Regions from separate parts of the Viridibacillus sp. FSL R5-0888 genome, predicted to be linked through region 1. Evidence: riboswitches for the same ligand, from Rfam matches in the RefSeq annotation. Region 1 holds a riboswitch; the other holds the start of a gene.
The links. A riboswitch is a leader RNA that binds a small molecule or an ion and turns the genes downstream of it on or off. The one in region 1 is predicted to bind cobalamin.

Region 1 (8,210 bases):
AATAAATGTGATAACGCCACCAATTACTAAAATATTTAATCCTGCAAAAATAGATGTTTCTGACAATCCAAACACATAAATTCGAAAAATCCCAATGATGAGAGAGGACAGAGCGATAGCAATTGGACCTCCGAGCAATCCACTGAGTAAGATACTAATAAAACGACCATCACTAATAATATCATTTTGGTAATGTACAGCCGTGCCCATCAAAAGTAAACCGGTAAGTCCAGCTACAAGACCGACAATCCAAGGTTGCAGCTCAATAAAACTATCTTGATAAGGTTCTAAAGACTCGTATAACCAATATGAAAATATAACAAAAGTAAATAATATCGAAAAATTAATGACTAATTCGAGCAACATATAGATTCTCTCCTACCATTTTATCCCTCCATTATAACATCCAATTTTACAAGGAAAATGAAAATAATTATGCATTCGCTATAAAACGACAAAAGGTAGTTCGAGCGTGTGATTTTAAAGAATTCACTGTTTGTCCTAAATTTACTTACACCTTGAAAAAACAAGCGAATCTAACCTATAATAAGAAGGTTATATAAAGAATGGAACGGAGGCCCATAAGTATGACTAGTGAACTTAAAGCACCCGTAAAATTAAAGTTAAAAACGACAATTCGACAATCTGAAGCAGAAGCAGCTGAAACTTATGAGCTTTGGTCAGAAGGTACGATAGTTCAAAAAAGGGACCAAACGTACTTACAATATGAAGAAGTTCAAGAAGATAAACATATTCGTTCAACTTTAAAATTCGGTAATAATGAGGCAGTTATTCTTCGAAATGGTGATGTGAAAATGCGTATGCCATTTTTACTTAATCATGAACAAAACGGCCATTATGATAGTGAATTCGGTGCATTACCAATCGTGACGTATACGAAGGACATGCTATTCGAACCGCATGACAGTAAAATGAGCGGACGATTTTATTTAAACTATGATTTAATCATTGGTGGACAATCAGTAGGCGATTATACTTTAGAAATTAATTACTCGGAGGGAAAATAATGAACGCAGTAGAACAAGTGCAACACGCGATTAAAGAAGCGCTTCTTGCAGCAGTATCAAAAGCAGGTCTTTTAGAAGATACATCAACATTGAATATACACTTAGAAACACCAAAGGATAAGACGAATGGCGACTATGCAACTAATATTGCTATGCAACTTACAAAATTAGCGAAAAAACCACCTCGTGCAATCGCTGAATCTATTATTGAAAACCTTGATACTACAGGTACTGCTATTGAGAAGATCGACATCGCAGGTCCTGGTTTTATGAATATTGTGCTACGCAAAGACTATTTGGCAGAAGTAATCACAACTGTTTTAGCGCAAGGTACAGAATATGGACGTTCACAAGCTGGCGCTAATGAAAAAGTACAAGTTGAATTTGTATCAGCTAACCCAACTGGTGACCTTCATTTAGGACATGCCCGAGGAGCATCTGTAGGGGATTCATTATGTAACGTTCTAGACTTTGCAGGATATGATGTCTCACGTGAATACTACATCAATGATGCAGGTAATCAAATCAATAATTTAGCAGCATCTTTAGAAGCTCGCTACAAACAATCGTTAGGCTTAGATGCTTCTATGCCTGAAGACGGTTATCATGGTCAAGATATTATCGATATCGCAGGTAAATTAGCTGCTGAGTTTGGTGATTCGATTCTAAGTAAATCAGATGAAGGACGCTTTGAATTTTTCCGTGAGCATGGCTTGAAATTAGAGCTTGGTAAATTACAAAAAGACTTAGCAAACTTCCGTGTAGACTTTGACGTTTGGTATTCTGAGACATCACTTTATAAATCAGGTAAAGTTGAAACGGCTCTAGAAAAACTTCGTGCGAATGGTCATGTATTTGAAGAAGAAGGCGCTACTTGGTTCCGCTCGACAACATTTGGCGACGATAAAGATCGCGTACTTATAAAAAATGATGGCTCTTACACATATTTAACACCAGATATTTCATACCATGAAGATAAAATTCAACGTGGATTCACTAAACTTATCAACATTTGGGGAGCTGACCACCATGGCTATATCCCGCGTATGAAAGCAGCAATCGAAGCACTTGGTTATGATCGTGACACATTAGAAGTTGAAATCATTCAAATGGTGAACTTAATGAAAGACGGCGAAAAAGTGAAAATGAGTAAACGTACAGGTAACGCGGTTACTTTACGCGAACTTGTTGAAGAAGTTGGCTTAGACGCAGTACGTTATAACTTTGCAATGCGTGCAGGTGATTCACATATGGACTTTGACCTTGACCTAGCTGTTAAGCAATCAAATGAAAACCCTGTTTACTATGCACAATATGCACATGCTCGTATTTCTTCAATCTTGCGCCAAGCAAAAGAACAAGGATTAGCAGCATCTAAAGAACATTTAAATCTTCTTAATGCAGAGAAAGAAATTGATGTCTTGAAAAAAGTAGGGGACTTCCCACAAGTTGTTGCGGATGCTGCGAAGAATCGCACACCACACCGTATTACTAACTACATTCAAGAACTAGCAGCAACTTTCCACAGCTTCTACAATGCTGAAAAAGTATTAGATGCTGATAACAAAGATCGCTCAGAAGCACGTTTATCTCTAATTACAGCAGTTCGTACTACAATCGCCAACGCACTAAAACTTATTGGCGTATCAGCACCTGAGAAAATGTAATGACAGAAATACCCTTTTAGCTACTGAGGTTGAATAAGCTTGTGAATCTAAGAGGTACTTATAAAAAGACTATTTCTCACTGAATAAGTGTGGAATAGTCTTTTGGTTTTTATAAAGAACAAATGAAAGAAAAAAATTGCGCTAGTTAAAGATAAAATAGCTAGACTTCATCGATTCATGTCACAATGTGTTATTGCTAATAGTTCCACCAAGCCTAGTAACATCTTGGACAAGTATTTAATTTTCTGTATAATTGAACACGATGTAATAACAATTGTATATTGTGAAACATGATGGTTCTTTACTTTGATTCAGTAAAGAGAAAAGGGAAGTCGGTGTAAATCCGACGCGGTCCCGCCACTGTATGTGTGAGTAAGTCGTAATTTGTCACTAAAGTATAACACTTTGGGAAGGCACGGCAAGCTGTGATCACGAGCCAGGAGACCTACCAACATGGAGACCACCAATTAGAACTACGCGGATAGAAATGGTGTCAGTAAAAGTGCATTTTAGTACAGCTATGTATATATTCACTGTCATCGTATCTCTCGTCGTAAAACGAGAGATTTTTTTATGAACAAGGAGGAAATGTAAATGAAGAAAATATGGCAATTTTGTTTAGTGTTTGTTTTAGCACTAGGCGTATTAGTAGGCTGTGGCCAAACGGAAGATACGAAGAAAAAGGAAAATAGTGAATCAGCGACAGAGCAACAGGTAGCAGGGTATCCATTAACAGAGACTGATGCACTTGGCAATGATGTGAAATTTACAGAAGCACCAAAGAGCATTATTACATTGGTACCAAGTAACACAGAAATTCTTTTCGCGTTAGGATTAGAAAAAGAAATTATTGCTGTATCGGATAATGATGATTATCCTAAAGCGGCAACGAAAAAAGAAAAAATCGGTGGGATGGAATTTAACGCCGAGAAAATTATTAGCTTAAATCCAGAAGTTGTTTTTGCACACGAAACACTTTTAGGTACTTCTGAAGCAGGTCTCCAACAATTACGTGATGCAGGATTGAAAGTTTTCGTTGTAAAAAATGCTGAGAATTTTGATGAAACGTATAAAACAATTGAACAAATAGGCCACATTACAGGTAAAGCAGATGAGGCTAAGAAGATTACTGATGATATGAAAGCAAAAGTAAAAGAAGTACAAGTTAAAGTGAAAGATGTAAAACAAAAATCAGCATTCGTCGAAACAACAGACGAACCTAATATTTACACTGCGGGTAAAGATACATTTATGCAAGAAATGTTTGATCTAGCTAATATTAAAAACGTCACAGCAGATCAAACAGGCTGGTTCCAAATTGACTCTGAGGAAATTGTGAAACGTAATCCAGATACAATTATTGTGAAATACAACCATGTGAAAAATATTGTCGAGAAGGTGAAAAAACGCCAAGGATTTGATAGTATCACAGCTGTTAAAAATGATGCAGTTGTTCAAGTTGATGCGAACTTAACAAGCCGTACAGGTCCTCGTCTTGCTGAAGGATTAGAGGTCATTGCAAAAGCAGTATATCCAGAGGCTTTTGAGTGAGGAAAACCATTTTAGGGTACACCATAGCCTTTGTGATTTTAATTGTTAGCATTTGGCTAGGTGTATCAATTGGTTCTGTAAAAGTACCAATTAGTACGTTATGGAATACGGCAGCGGATCCAACAGCGACGAATATATTGTGGAAAATACGCATGCCGCGTGTTGTGCTTGCAGGGTTAGTAGGAGCCTCACTGGCCATTGCGGGCGCTGCTTTCCAAGGATTGCTGAAAAATCCTCTCGCCGATCCGTATACGTTAGGAGTGTCATCTGGTGCCTCGGTAGGTGCTGTGGTGACGCTCTTTTTCGGCATTTCGACCCCTATTTTTGGTATATACACATTACCAGCCTTCAGCATGCTAGGGGCCTTATTGGCGATGATGGGTGTAATGGCTTTTGCACGATTAGTTGATCGAACTATGAAAATGGAAACGCTGATTTTAACAGGGATTATCGTTAGTTCATTTTTAGGTGCATTAATTTCATTGTTAATTGCGTTAACAGGTGATGAGTTAAGGCAAATCATTGGGTGGCTGATGGGGAGCGTTTCAATGCGTGGATGGCCATATGTCAAGATGGTGTGGCCTTTTGTACTCATCGGTTCATTTTTATTATGGTTAAACCGTCGTGAATTAAATGCGATGTTATTTGGAGAAGAGCGTGCCAAGTATCTTGGCGTTGACGTGAAGAAAAGTAAAATTCTGATATTAATAGGCGGATCTATGTTAACAGGTGCTGCAGTTGCAGTGTCTGGAACAATTGGCTTTGTGGGACTTGTTGTACCGCATATGACACGACTTTTATTTGGGGCAGATCATCGTCACTTGCTGCCTTTATCGTTTTTAAATGGAGCATCATTACTAATTGTTTGTGATTTATTTGCTCGTACGATAATTTCCCCAACAGAGTTACCAATCGGTGTCATTACTGCACTTATTGGGGCGCCAGTATTTTCATATATCTTTTTCCGACAAAGAAGAACGAAAGGTGCGTAAGTATGCTTACTGTAGAAAATATTACTGGTGGCTATGATGCCACCAGGCCAATAGTACAAGATGTTTCGTTTACAGTGAAAAAAGGCGAAATTCTTGGCGTTTTAGGACCAAATGGTAGCGGCAAATCCACATTATTAAAAGTGATTAGTGGTATCCTGCCATCAACAACTGGTCAAGTACTTATCGAAGAACAAAATATAAAACATTTCTCACCGAAGGAATTTGCGCGCAAAATGGCTGTTTTACCACAGCTTCATGCCCATGCCTTTTCGCATTCAGTACGTGAGACGGTAGCCTTAGGTCGCTACCCACATCAAAATAGTTGGTTTTCGACATGGTCAGAACAAGATGAAAATGCAGTGAAAAAAGCTATGAAGCAAACGGGTGTAGATAGCTATGAACATACAAACCTCGAATTTTTATCAGGTGGGGAGCAACAACGTACATTTGTAGCACAAGCACTTGCTCAGCAAGCTGATATCTTACTTTTAGATGAACCTACGAATCATTTAGATATTGCACATCAACGACAACTGCTAGATATGATTCGTCTAGAAGCAGTGCAAAATGGTTTAACAGTTATTTCTGTTTTTCACGATATGAATTTAGCTTCACTTTATTGTGATCGCCTATTGTTAATGGAAAAGGGACATGTAAAAGCTATTGGAGAACCGCATGAAGTGTTGAAAGAACAGCAAATTTTAGAGGTATATAATACGCGCGTTTCAAGTTATCCGCATCCTGAATTGCCAAAGCCACAAGTAACACTGATGCCAACAGCTATTGATGAACGTGAATCATATGTAGTGACAAAAGAACAATTCAATATAAGAGATGAATTTGTTGAGCTTCGTACGGAAATTCCTTTGAAAACCGTTTCCTCAGCTGTTCACAATGCTGGTTTTGGGTGGTTCCAGTCATTTGTCAATCGTGCAGTTGATTTGAATTATATGTGCGAAGATGCACATGAGGAATTAAAAGGTTATCTTAAAAAACATGACTTTATGCCATCTAATACGGTGGCCATGATGACTGCAGTTGCAGCGAAGCATGTTGTTATAAGGGAATTTTCAAATGCAAACGGAAGTATTATTGTTGCAGTTACAGCTGGTGTTGGAAATGCAGTAGATGTTTCAAGGGCACATGAAAGAGTCAGTAAACCGTATATAGGAACGATTAATACTTGGGTCATTATTAACGGGAAACTAACGGAAGAATCCTTTATGCAAGCCATGATAACGGCAACTGAAGCTAAAGTAAAAGCAATGCACCAAGAAGAAATCATGGATCCAATATCCAATACGATTGCAACAGGTACATCAACAGATAGCCTATTAATTGCCGCGACACAAAATGGGACATTTATGGAATACGCCGGACCTATAACAGATATTGGGAAATTGATTGGTTACGGGGTGTATGAAACGACAGTAACAGCACTACAAGATTACAAACGTGCCAAGGGAAGGTTATAAAATGTTAGCACATATAATTGCTTGTACCATTGGGGTAGCTTTAGATTGGTTAATAGGTGACCCGCCCAAAATGCCGCATCCCGTACGTTGGATTGGCACATTGATTGCCAAACTAACAGAGCGTTTGAATAAAGGTAAGCATCGTAAATTAAAAGGACTTTTACTTGTCCTAATTGTTGTTGGTTTAACAACTACAATTACTTTTGCAGTAATTTATTTTGCATATTCTATCAATGTTATTCTAGGTATTTTTGTAGAATCAATATTAATAGCTGTAGGTTTAGCAGGGAAAAGTCTAAAACAAGCAGCACTTGAAGTTTACAATCCACTTGTATCAGGAGATTTGCAGGAAGCTCGTGTGAAGTTATCTTGGATTGTAGGGCGTGATACAGATTATTTATCGGTACCTGAAGTGACGCGAGGTGTAGTTGAAACCGTGTCTGAAAATACGAGTGATGGTGTAACAGCTCCACTCTTTTGGGCGTTTTTATTTGGCGGCGCTGGTCTATGGATGTATAAGGCAGTTAATACGCTTGATTCAATGGTCGCTTACAAAAATGATCGCTTCGTAGATTTTGGATACGTTGCTGCACATGTGGATGATGTATTAAATTATGTGCCAAGTAGAATGACAGGTTTATTACTTATGCTAGGTACAAAAAATGAAAGTGGAAAACCAGTCGCCTATCGCATGAAAGGGTGGCTGCGTGATGCAAAAAAACATCCAAGTCCAAATAGTGGATGGCTTGAAGCGGCTACAGCATATCAATTAGGCATTCAGCTTGGTGGTGTGAATAGGTATAAGGGGATTATCTCGAATCGTGCGAAAATGGGTGAGTGCCATTATGAGCTAGGGCCTCAGCATATTATACGTTCTATTAAACAGATGCAAATTGTAACCATATTATTTTGGCTACTAATGGTCATTTTAGGAGGGTTTTTCGTTGTCATTACCTAATCACGGGGCAAATCCATATCGTTTATATACACAGCTGGGCATCCAACTACCAGCTGATATATTAGACTTTAGCGAAAATGTAAATCCAGCAGGTGCACCAGATTTTATCAAAAATGATTGGAAAGATTATTTGCAATTATTGCAACATTATCCGGACCCAGAAGGTGAGCCATTTCTATCTGCTGTCGCTAAATATCACGACATTTCTACAGAAAACATCGTATTAGGAAATGGTGCGGCGGAAATTTTCTCATTACTTGCGACATATTTCCGGGGAAATAATGCAATTATTTTACATCCGACTTTTTCAGAGTATGAAGCGACATTAAGAGAAAATGATGTAGAAATACAGCGTGTAGTATGTGAAGATATCGTTAATTGGAAGTTACCATTAGACGAACTTCAACAAGCAATGCAAAATGCAGATGTCCTATATCTATGTACCCCTAATAATCCGACAGGTGTATTACCTTCGAAAGAAGAACTTAAACAGCTTATTGAATCTGCAAAAGAATCGAATTGCAGTATTGTTTTAGACG
Region 2 (8,210 bases), 1.6 Mb from region 1:
GGGATAGGTGTTATTGGCTTACCTCAAATTGCCGTTCGTGCCATGTCATATAAAAACTCAAAAGGCATGCATACAGCCATTATCATTGGCACAATTGCACTTGCTACAGTTATGTTTGGCATGCATTTAATCGGTGTACTAGCACGTCCAGTATTACCAGGCGTAGAAATAGGCGATAAAGTGATGCCTTTACTAACGCTAAAAGTATTACCCCCTTATTTAGCAGGAATTGTTCTAGCTGCTCCAATGGCGGCCATTATGTCTACCGTCAATGCTTTACTTATTTTAGTAAGTTCAACTGTGGTAAAGGATATTTACTTAAACTATATAAAACCAACTGCATCAGATGCACAGATTAAAAAAGCAAGTTTCTATGTGACTACAGTTATTGGGATAGCAGTGGTACTAGTAGCTCTACGTCCACCAGATTTACTTATTTGGCTGAACTTATTTGCTTTCGGTGGATTGGAATCTGTATTCTTATGGCCGGTTGTATTTGGTCTCTACTGGAAAACAGGAAACAAATACGGTGCAATTGCATCGATGATTATCGGGATTTCATCTTATATCTACATTGATCAAATAATGCCAAGTGTATTAGGTATGCATACGGTTACGTTGCCGATTATCTTATCTTTAGTAGCATTTGTTGTAGTAAGTCTTGTTACGAAGGACAAAGTTAAGACTGGGACATCGATTATTTAATATAAAACACCAAACTTTCAATTAAAAAGTTTGGTGTTTTTATGTTGAAAAAACGGTAAATATTTTTTGATGAATCAATTGACAGATAACTCTGACTGTTATATAGTAATAAAAAATAATTAATTTGTTATATAACAGGAGGGTATCCACATGGAAATGTATAGAGAAGGTTATGAAACGTATTGTCTAGCTTGTGAAAATTATGGTATGGAGTCGATGAATTTTTATCTTTACGTGAGAAACTTAACAGTAGAGCAGTTAAACGCATTCAATCAACATACGAAGGGAAGCGATGATTACGAAGTCTGATGCCATAGTAATTTTATAAAAACCCTACCCTTTGCTAAAAACAGGTAGGGTTTTATTATGTTTTTATTGTTTTAATACGAAAAAGTCTGAATTTTAATACAATAAAAAATATTAATTTACATTCTAAAACTTTTATGAAATACTTTAGATTAATAGACAATTAAATAGTTCTTATAAGAGTGCTTATGTTGATCATAAGCTAAAAGGGAAATCGGTGTAAATCCGATGCAGCCCCGCTACTGTAAGTGAGGATGAAATTGTTGCAAACCACTGGTGCATGTATAATGCGCTGGGAAGGAACAAGAGTAAATAGATACACAAGCCAGGAGACCTGCTTTTATAATGTAGTTTCAATCTTCGAGGGGGAGATTTGGAGCATCGAAGGCCTTTTTGTATATAACTGTACATTTTTCTGGCATTTCGCCGTCCAAAATCTCTTTGCATTGTGTAAAGGGATATTTTTTTGCCCTTTTACATTTTTTTGTATCCTTTTGAAGTGAAAACTACTAATAATTCACAAAAAGATATGGGGGATTTCAACATGTACAAAAGTAAATGGGTAAGAAAATGGGCAGCACCAATCGGTATGGCAAGTTTATTAGCGTTTTCACAACTACCAGGACAATTGTCGACAGTAACCGCTGCAGAAAATACGTCAGCGACAGTTCAAGTACCAGCGAAAGATGTCAGTTATAAAAACGTTCTAAATTCAACAGCGGCATTTTTACTACAACAAGTGCCGAATCCATCATTTGGTGATGAAGACTACGTAACTGATTTCGCTCGTGCTAGCGTACCAGTTCCATCTAAATACTATGAAACTTATTACAATAATCTAGTCAAAGAGGTTAAAAGTAAAGATGGCAAAATCTCTGAAGACGTTGGTAAATATTCAAAAGTCATTATTGCACTAACAGCAATCAACAAAGATCCACGTAATATTGGGGGATATGATTTAGTTAAGTCTATGTATGATACATATTTAGCTACAGAAAAAGCAGAAAAATTAACTAATGGGAATAAATTTCATTTCTTAAATGCTATTGATACGAAAAATTATGATTTATCAACGGAATCGAAATATGCAGAGATTACAAGAACTAAATTAGTAAATGATTTAGTAAAAGATCAATTTGAAGATGGATCATTTGCGTGGGCTCTAGATTATGGATCTGATAAAGATTCAACATCAATGACGGCTACGGCTTTAGCACCTTATACAAAGGATGACAAGGTAAAAGCAGCAGTTGAAAAAGCAAATGATTATTTAGGTAAAGAACTAGGTGAACAAGGTGGTTTCTACTCAGAGTGGGCAAAAGGTGACAGCCCTGAAACGGTATCTCAATTCATCATCAATTTAACGTCTAATCAAACAAATCCAAAGACGGATCCACGTTTCGTCAAAGGTAATGGTAACTGGGCTGTTTCTAACCTAGTAAGTTTTGTAGATAGTGCTACAGGTGGATTAAAAAGCGGTTTATCACTTAAAATTCCAAACTTAATGTCTTCAGATCAAGGATTACGTGCACTTGCTGCATATGACCGCTTTGTAAAAGGCAAAAACCGTATTTATGATATGTCTGATGCTGCAGAGTCACTTAAATTTGACATTACAGCACCTGAAGTAGCAACAGCTAATAAAGTTAGTGATCAAACAACAATTGTTAAAGGCAAAGCTGAAGCAGGAGCGAAAGTTACGATTTATAACGGCTCTAAGCTACTAGCATCAACTACTGCATCTACAAAAGGCACATACTCTTTAACAATCAAAAAGCAAAAAGCTAATTCAACATTGAAAATTTATGTTACAGATGCATCTAAAAATAAGAGCAAAGCATTCACATTAAAAGTAGCTGATAAAACGGCTCCTAAAGCACCATCAGTTAAAAAAGTAACAAAGTCGACTAATAAAGTGACTGGTACAGCTGAAAAAGATGCAAAAGTGTATGTACTAAAAGGTAAAACGTCTATCGGTAAAGGTACTGTAAATAGTAAGGGGCAATTTACTGTTAAAATTAAAAATCAAAGAGCTAATACTAAATTAACAGTCTATGCCAAAGACAAGGCTGGTAACAAAAGTAACGCGACAAAAGTAACGGTTAAAACGAAATAACTTGAAAGATCTAGGAAGGGTGTTGGAGTTTATCTCCAGCACCCTATTCCCATCTATAAGAAGAGGTGCGATATATGAAAAAATTAATACCGTTATGGCTAATGATGATTCTCTCATTGATCATTATCACTGGCTGTAAGATTCAATCAGTTGAAGAATATAATAATCAAACTGAGCAAGAACAAAGTGTTGATGGAGCAAGTGAGACTAAGGTAATCGTTAAAGGAGATAAAGGTGAAGTATCCACAAAGGAAGAAATAGAAAAGGATTCAACAATAGATGCTAAAAAGCCAAATAACGAAGAAGAGAAAAAGACCGAAACAAAGCAAAAGGAACAAAAAAATGAAGCAAAGGTAACGCCAAAAAAAGAACAACCAACTAGCACATCTAAAACTGAATCAACACCAACTTCGAAAACACCTAGTAAAGATACTTCGACTAGTTCAAATAAAGAGAAGCCAGATAAAAGTCCAGCACCATCTAAGGATAAATCACCGTCAAAAGATCAAAAGCCAGACAAAGATAAAAAACCCGAAAATAATAACGTCGCTCAAAAGCCAAGTAAGCCTAATAAAGAAGATGAAAAGAAAAAAGAATATGTGACCATCTCCATTAGTGCTGCAACATTGCTGACACATTGGGATATGTTAAAACCTGCATTACAAAGTGAAAAATACGTCCCAAAAAACGGCGTTATTTTAAAGTCAACTAAATATGAAATCTTAAACGAAGATGAAACGGTTTGGTCTATTTTAAGACGTGCGACAAATGAACATGGTATTCATCTTGAGTATGAAGGAGCGGGTGAAAATCAATATGGGTCGGTCTATATTGAAGGCATGAATCATTTATATGAATTTGATGCAGGTGATCTAAGTGGCTGGATGTATTCTGTAAACGGTCAGTTCCCTAGTTATGGGGTTAGCGCAGTTACTGTGAAAAATGGAGACAATATTCAATTCCAATACACTGTTGATCTAGGTCGCGACATAGGTAAATAATGATTAAAGAGGAGTACTATGCATCATGAAAGCATTTGAAACGTATCACCCCATTGTCCTTTTCGCATATTTTGCATCTGTCATCGGACTTTCCATGTTCTATATGCATCCAGTTTATTTACTCATTACATGTATTGGAGCAATTACATTAAGTCTATTACTGAATAGAAAATCATTTGTTAGCGGCTTAAAATTTTTCGTGCCGATGTTTTTTATCGCTGCAATTATTAATCCACTTATTAGTCATGATGGGGAAATCATTCTATTTTACATAGATTATAATGCTATAACATTAGAGGCTATTGTTTATGGATTTGCGATGTCGATTATGATCTGTTCAGTCATTTTTTGGTTTGGTTGTTATAACGTTGTAATGACATCCGATAAATTTCTTTATTTATTCGGTAAGGTATCTCCCGCACTAGCGCTGGTCATTTCATTAACATTACGTCTTGTCCCGCGTTTTAAACATCAAATTACTATTATTTCACATGCACAAAAAACAATAGGCATGGATATTTCAGCCGGCAACCCATGGCAAAGAGTAAAAAGCGGGATTCGCATTATCTCCATTCTTATAACTTGGGCGCTTGAAAATGCAATTGAGACGGCTGATTCGATGAAAGCACGTGGTTATGGCTTGAAAAACCGTTCCACATTTTCATTATTCGTTTTTGAAAAAAGAGATGGGCTTTTGCTTGGGATCATATTAACACTTCTTTTAACGAATATTATTGGCAGTTACTTTGGTATGACGACGTATTATTTTTATCCAACGTTTACTGAATTAGCTTTTACTCCAATTAGCATAGGACTTTATATTTCTTATGCTAGTTTACTAGTAATACCTATTGTGATTGAAATTCGGGAGGCAATTAAATGGCGCTCATTGAAATACAACATGTAAATTTCCAATATCCAGACAAACACGAGCGAGTATTAGATGATATCAATTTAATAATTGAAGAAGGTGAATTTGCTGTTCTTTGTGGTACATCTGGCTGCGGTAAAAGTACGTTATTAAAACATTTAAAAAGAGAGATAGCTCCTCATGGAGATAAATCAGGGACTATACTTTATGCGGGTATTGCATTGGCCGATTTACCTGATCGCGTGGCAGCTTCTGAAATAGGTTTTGTTATGCAAAATCCAGAAAATCAAATTGTCACTGATAAAGTGTGGCATGAGTTGTCTTTCGGTCTAGAAAATTTAGGATTAGACACGATGACAATTCGACGTAGAGTGGCTGAAATGGCGAATTTCTTCGGTATTCAGCAGTGGTTTAGAAAAAGTACGATGGAATTATCAGGCGGCCAAAAGCAACTGCTAAATCTTGCAGCGATTATGGCAATGCAACCCAAATTATTGATTTTAGATGAACCGACATCTCAGCTTGATCCAATTGCGGCTACGGAATTCATCGGTACTTTGCAAAAGTTAAATAAAGAACTTGGATTAACAATTATTCTTGTAGAACATCGCTTAGAAGAGGTTTTCCCAATAGCAGATCGCGTTGTGGTCATGGAAAAAGGGCGCATTATTTGTAATGATTCCCCGCAGGATGTTGCACAGCAATTAAAAGCATTCGATGCCTCTCATCCAATGATGCTAGGCTTACCAACACCAGTGCGTATTAATAATGCATTGCAAATCAATGACATTGTTCCACTAACCATAAGAGATGGTCGAAATTGGCTAACAAAGCACTTTACTAATGAATTACGAGCTTTAGAAAGTAAATTGAGTTCAGAGATTCCACCTGATGACATTGTCTTGGAAGTTAAAGAAGCATGGTTCCGTTATGAAAAGAATGCTCAAGATGTATTAAGAGGTTTCTCCATGCAAGTACGTGCTGGGGAGATTGTTAGTATTTTAGGGGGGAACGGTACAGGGAAAACAACTGCACTAGGTGTAATGTCAGGTTTATATAAACCGTATCGAGGAAAAGTCTTCATCAATGGTAAATCCATTAAAAAGTTTTCAAATGGCGAATTGTATCGAAATAATTTAGCTGTTTTACCACAGGACCCATTAACACTACTCGTTGAAAAGAAAGTACAACTTGAATTCGATAGTATAATAGACGTCTTAGGCATCTCAAAAGAGGCAGCCAATGTACAGTTGAATGAAATTATCACAACACTTAATATCGGACATTTATTAGATAGTCATCCATATGATTTGAGCGGGGGAGAACAACAAAAAGTTGCTTTAGCAAAAGTCTTGTTACTAAACCCTAAAATAATCCTTCTAGACGAACCTACAAAGGGCATTGATGCATATTCTAAGGAAATATTCGCCGAAGTACTACAAGCGCTTAAAAAGCGTCGTGTGGCCGTTGTAATGGTTACACATGATATTGAGTTTTCAGCGCAATATTCTGACCGTTGTGCAATGTTCTTTGATGGCAATATTGTTTCTGAGGATGAACCAAAACTGTTTTACAGTGGAAATAATTTTTATACAACTGCAGCGCATCGAATGTCGCGTCATTTATATGATTTTGCAGTGACAAGTGAGGACGTGATTTCGTTATGCAAGCACAATCAACAGCTCGAGCAGACAACTACTCCCGTAAACGTCTAATTTTCTCCAGTATCATCATTTTTGTAGTTATTCCAATCGTCATGCTTATTGGAGTGACTACCTTAAATGATCGTAAATACAATCTTATATCTATGATTATCGTATTATTAGCATGTGTGCCATTCTTTGTTTCATTTGAAAGAAGAAAACCACAAGCACGAGAAATTTTAACGATAGCTGTTATGTCGGCTATTTCCGTTGCAGGTCGTGCAGCATTCATTTGGATTCCAGCTTTCAAGCCAGTGACGGCCATTACAGCCATTACCGGATTTGCTTTCGGAGCGGAAGCAGGTTTTCTTACAGGAGCGACATCTGCCATAGCATCGAACATCTTTTTCGGACAAGGTCCTTGGACGCCATTTCAAATGTTTACATGGGGAATCCTTGGTTTTATCGCTGGTCTATTAGGACAAAAAGGTTGGATGAAAAGTAAAATAGCACTTATTATTTATGGGGTTTTTGCTGGAATAATGTATTCCTTCTGTATGGACATTTGGACGGTCATTTCTTATGATGGATTGTTTTCTTGGAAAAGGTATTTAATTGCAATGTCAACAGCTATTCCGTTTACGATTGTCTATGTAGTATCAAATGTCGTTTTTTTACTCGTTTTAGCCAAACCGATTGGTGAAAAATTAGAACGAATAAAAGTGAAATACGGGATGTTGAACAACTAGAAAAGAACAAGAACTGTTTCGAAAGTCGTAAATCTAGACTTTTAAAACAGTTCTTTTTTTGATACAGCTTGCTTTCAATTTCAATCAGCATTCTTCGTTTTCTATGTCTGTTTCGATATCAATGACAGACTTAATGAACAATCGAACATCCGGACTCGAAGATCTTTTTTGCTTATAAAAAGGATAAGATAAACATTGCCGGAATTATGTTGAAATTGCAATTCTTCCAGTAAGGAGGGTTACACGTATTCTTTACTTATGAAACACGTAATCTTCATAGAGCTAAAAATATATTAAATTTGTGAAAGTCTATTAAGTAGAATAAAATATACATAATATTAGACTTTATGCTAAAAAATGAAGAAAGGGGGTCTCATAACAGTGAAGAAGAAATTATGGAAAAATATTAGTATTTCATGTCTTGCTTTAACAGCTTTATGGACCTTATCCGATAACCATCAATCCGCTTACGCTGAAGAAGATACAATCAATGCGTTGATCTCATATAAGAATGAAGAAGGTAAGCAGAAGGTGTTAGGTGACGTGGAAGATGTCAATGAAGTACTGCATAACGTGGAAATGGTTGAGGCAACTTTAACTGAACAGCAATTATCTGAACTAAAAAAAGATCCGAACATTGAATTTGTTGATACAAAAGAAGCACCTATGACTTTAGCTGATTTGGATACACCGGTTCAACCTTTGTTAGTACCTACTTGGAATCTAAGTTTAATTAATACACCTGTAGCATGGGATAGCGGTATTTTTGGCAATAAAGTAAAAGTAGCAATTATTGATACAGGGATTAACCTCATTGAT

Region 2: it holds a riboswitch for cobalamin, as region 1 does, so the genes downstream of both, MKY02_RS11260 (Ig-like domain-containing protein) here and MKY02_RS19285 (helical backbone metal receptor) in region 1, are expected to answer to the same signal.

The regions. Positions count from the first base shown of each region.
Region 1 covers NZ_JBBPAU010000001.1:3,888,709-3,896,918, reverse strand. The annotation lists gene MKY02_RS19300 (GGDEF domain-containing protein) at 1-366, opposite strand, end outside; gene MKY02_RS19295 (DUF1934 domain-containing protein) at 588-1,028, shown strand; gene argS (arginine--tRNA ligase) at 1,028-2,695, shown strand; cobalamin riboswitch at 2,973-3,162, shown strand; gene MKY02_RS19285 (helical backbone metal receptor) at 3,290-4,246, shown strand; gene MKY02_RS19280 (FecCD family ABC transporter permease) at 4,255-5,238, shown strand; gene MKY02_RS19275 (adenosylcobinamide amidohydrolase) at 5,241-6,713, shown strand; gene cbiB (adenosylcobinamide-phosphate synthase CbiB) at 6,715-7,671, shown strand; gene MKY02_RS19265 (pyridoxal phosphate-dependent aminotransferase) at 7,658-8,210, shown strand, end outside.
Region 2 covers NZ_JBBPAU010000001.1:2,259,153-2,267,362, reverse strand. The annotation lists gene panF (sodium/pantothenate symporter) at 1-705, shown strand, start outside; gene MKY02_RS11265 (hypothetical protein) at 856-1,014, shown strand; cobalamin riboswitch at 1,175-1,367, shown strand; gene MKY02_RS11260 (Ig-like domain-containing protein) at 1,556-3,127, shown strand; gene MKY02_RS11255 (DUF4430 domain-containing protein) at 3,202-4,128, shown strand; gene MKY02_RS11250 (energy-coupling factor transporter transmembrane component T) at 4,154-5,035, shown strand; gene MKY02_RS11245 (ABC transporter ATP-binding protein) at 5,008-6,714, shown strand; gene MKY02_RS11240 (ECF transporter S component) at 6,663-7,391, shown strand; gene MKY02_RS11235 (S8 family peptidase) at 7,773-8,210, shown strand, end outside.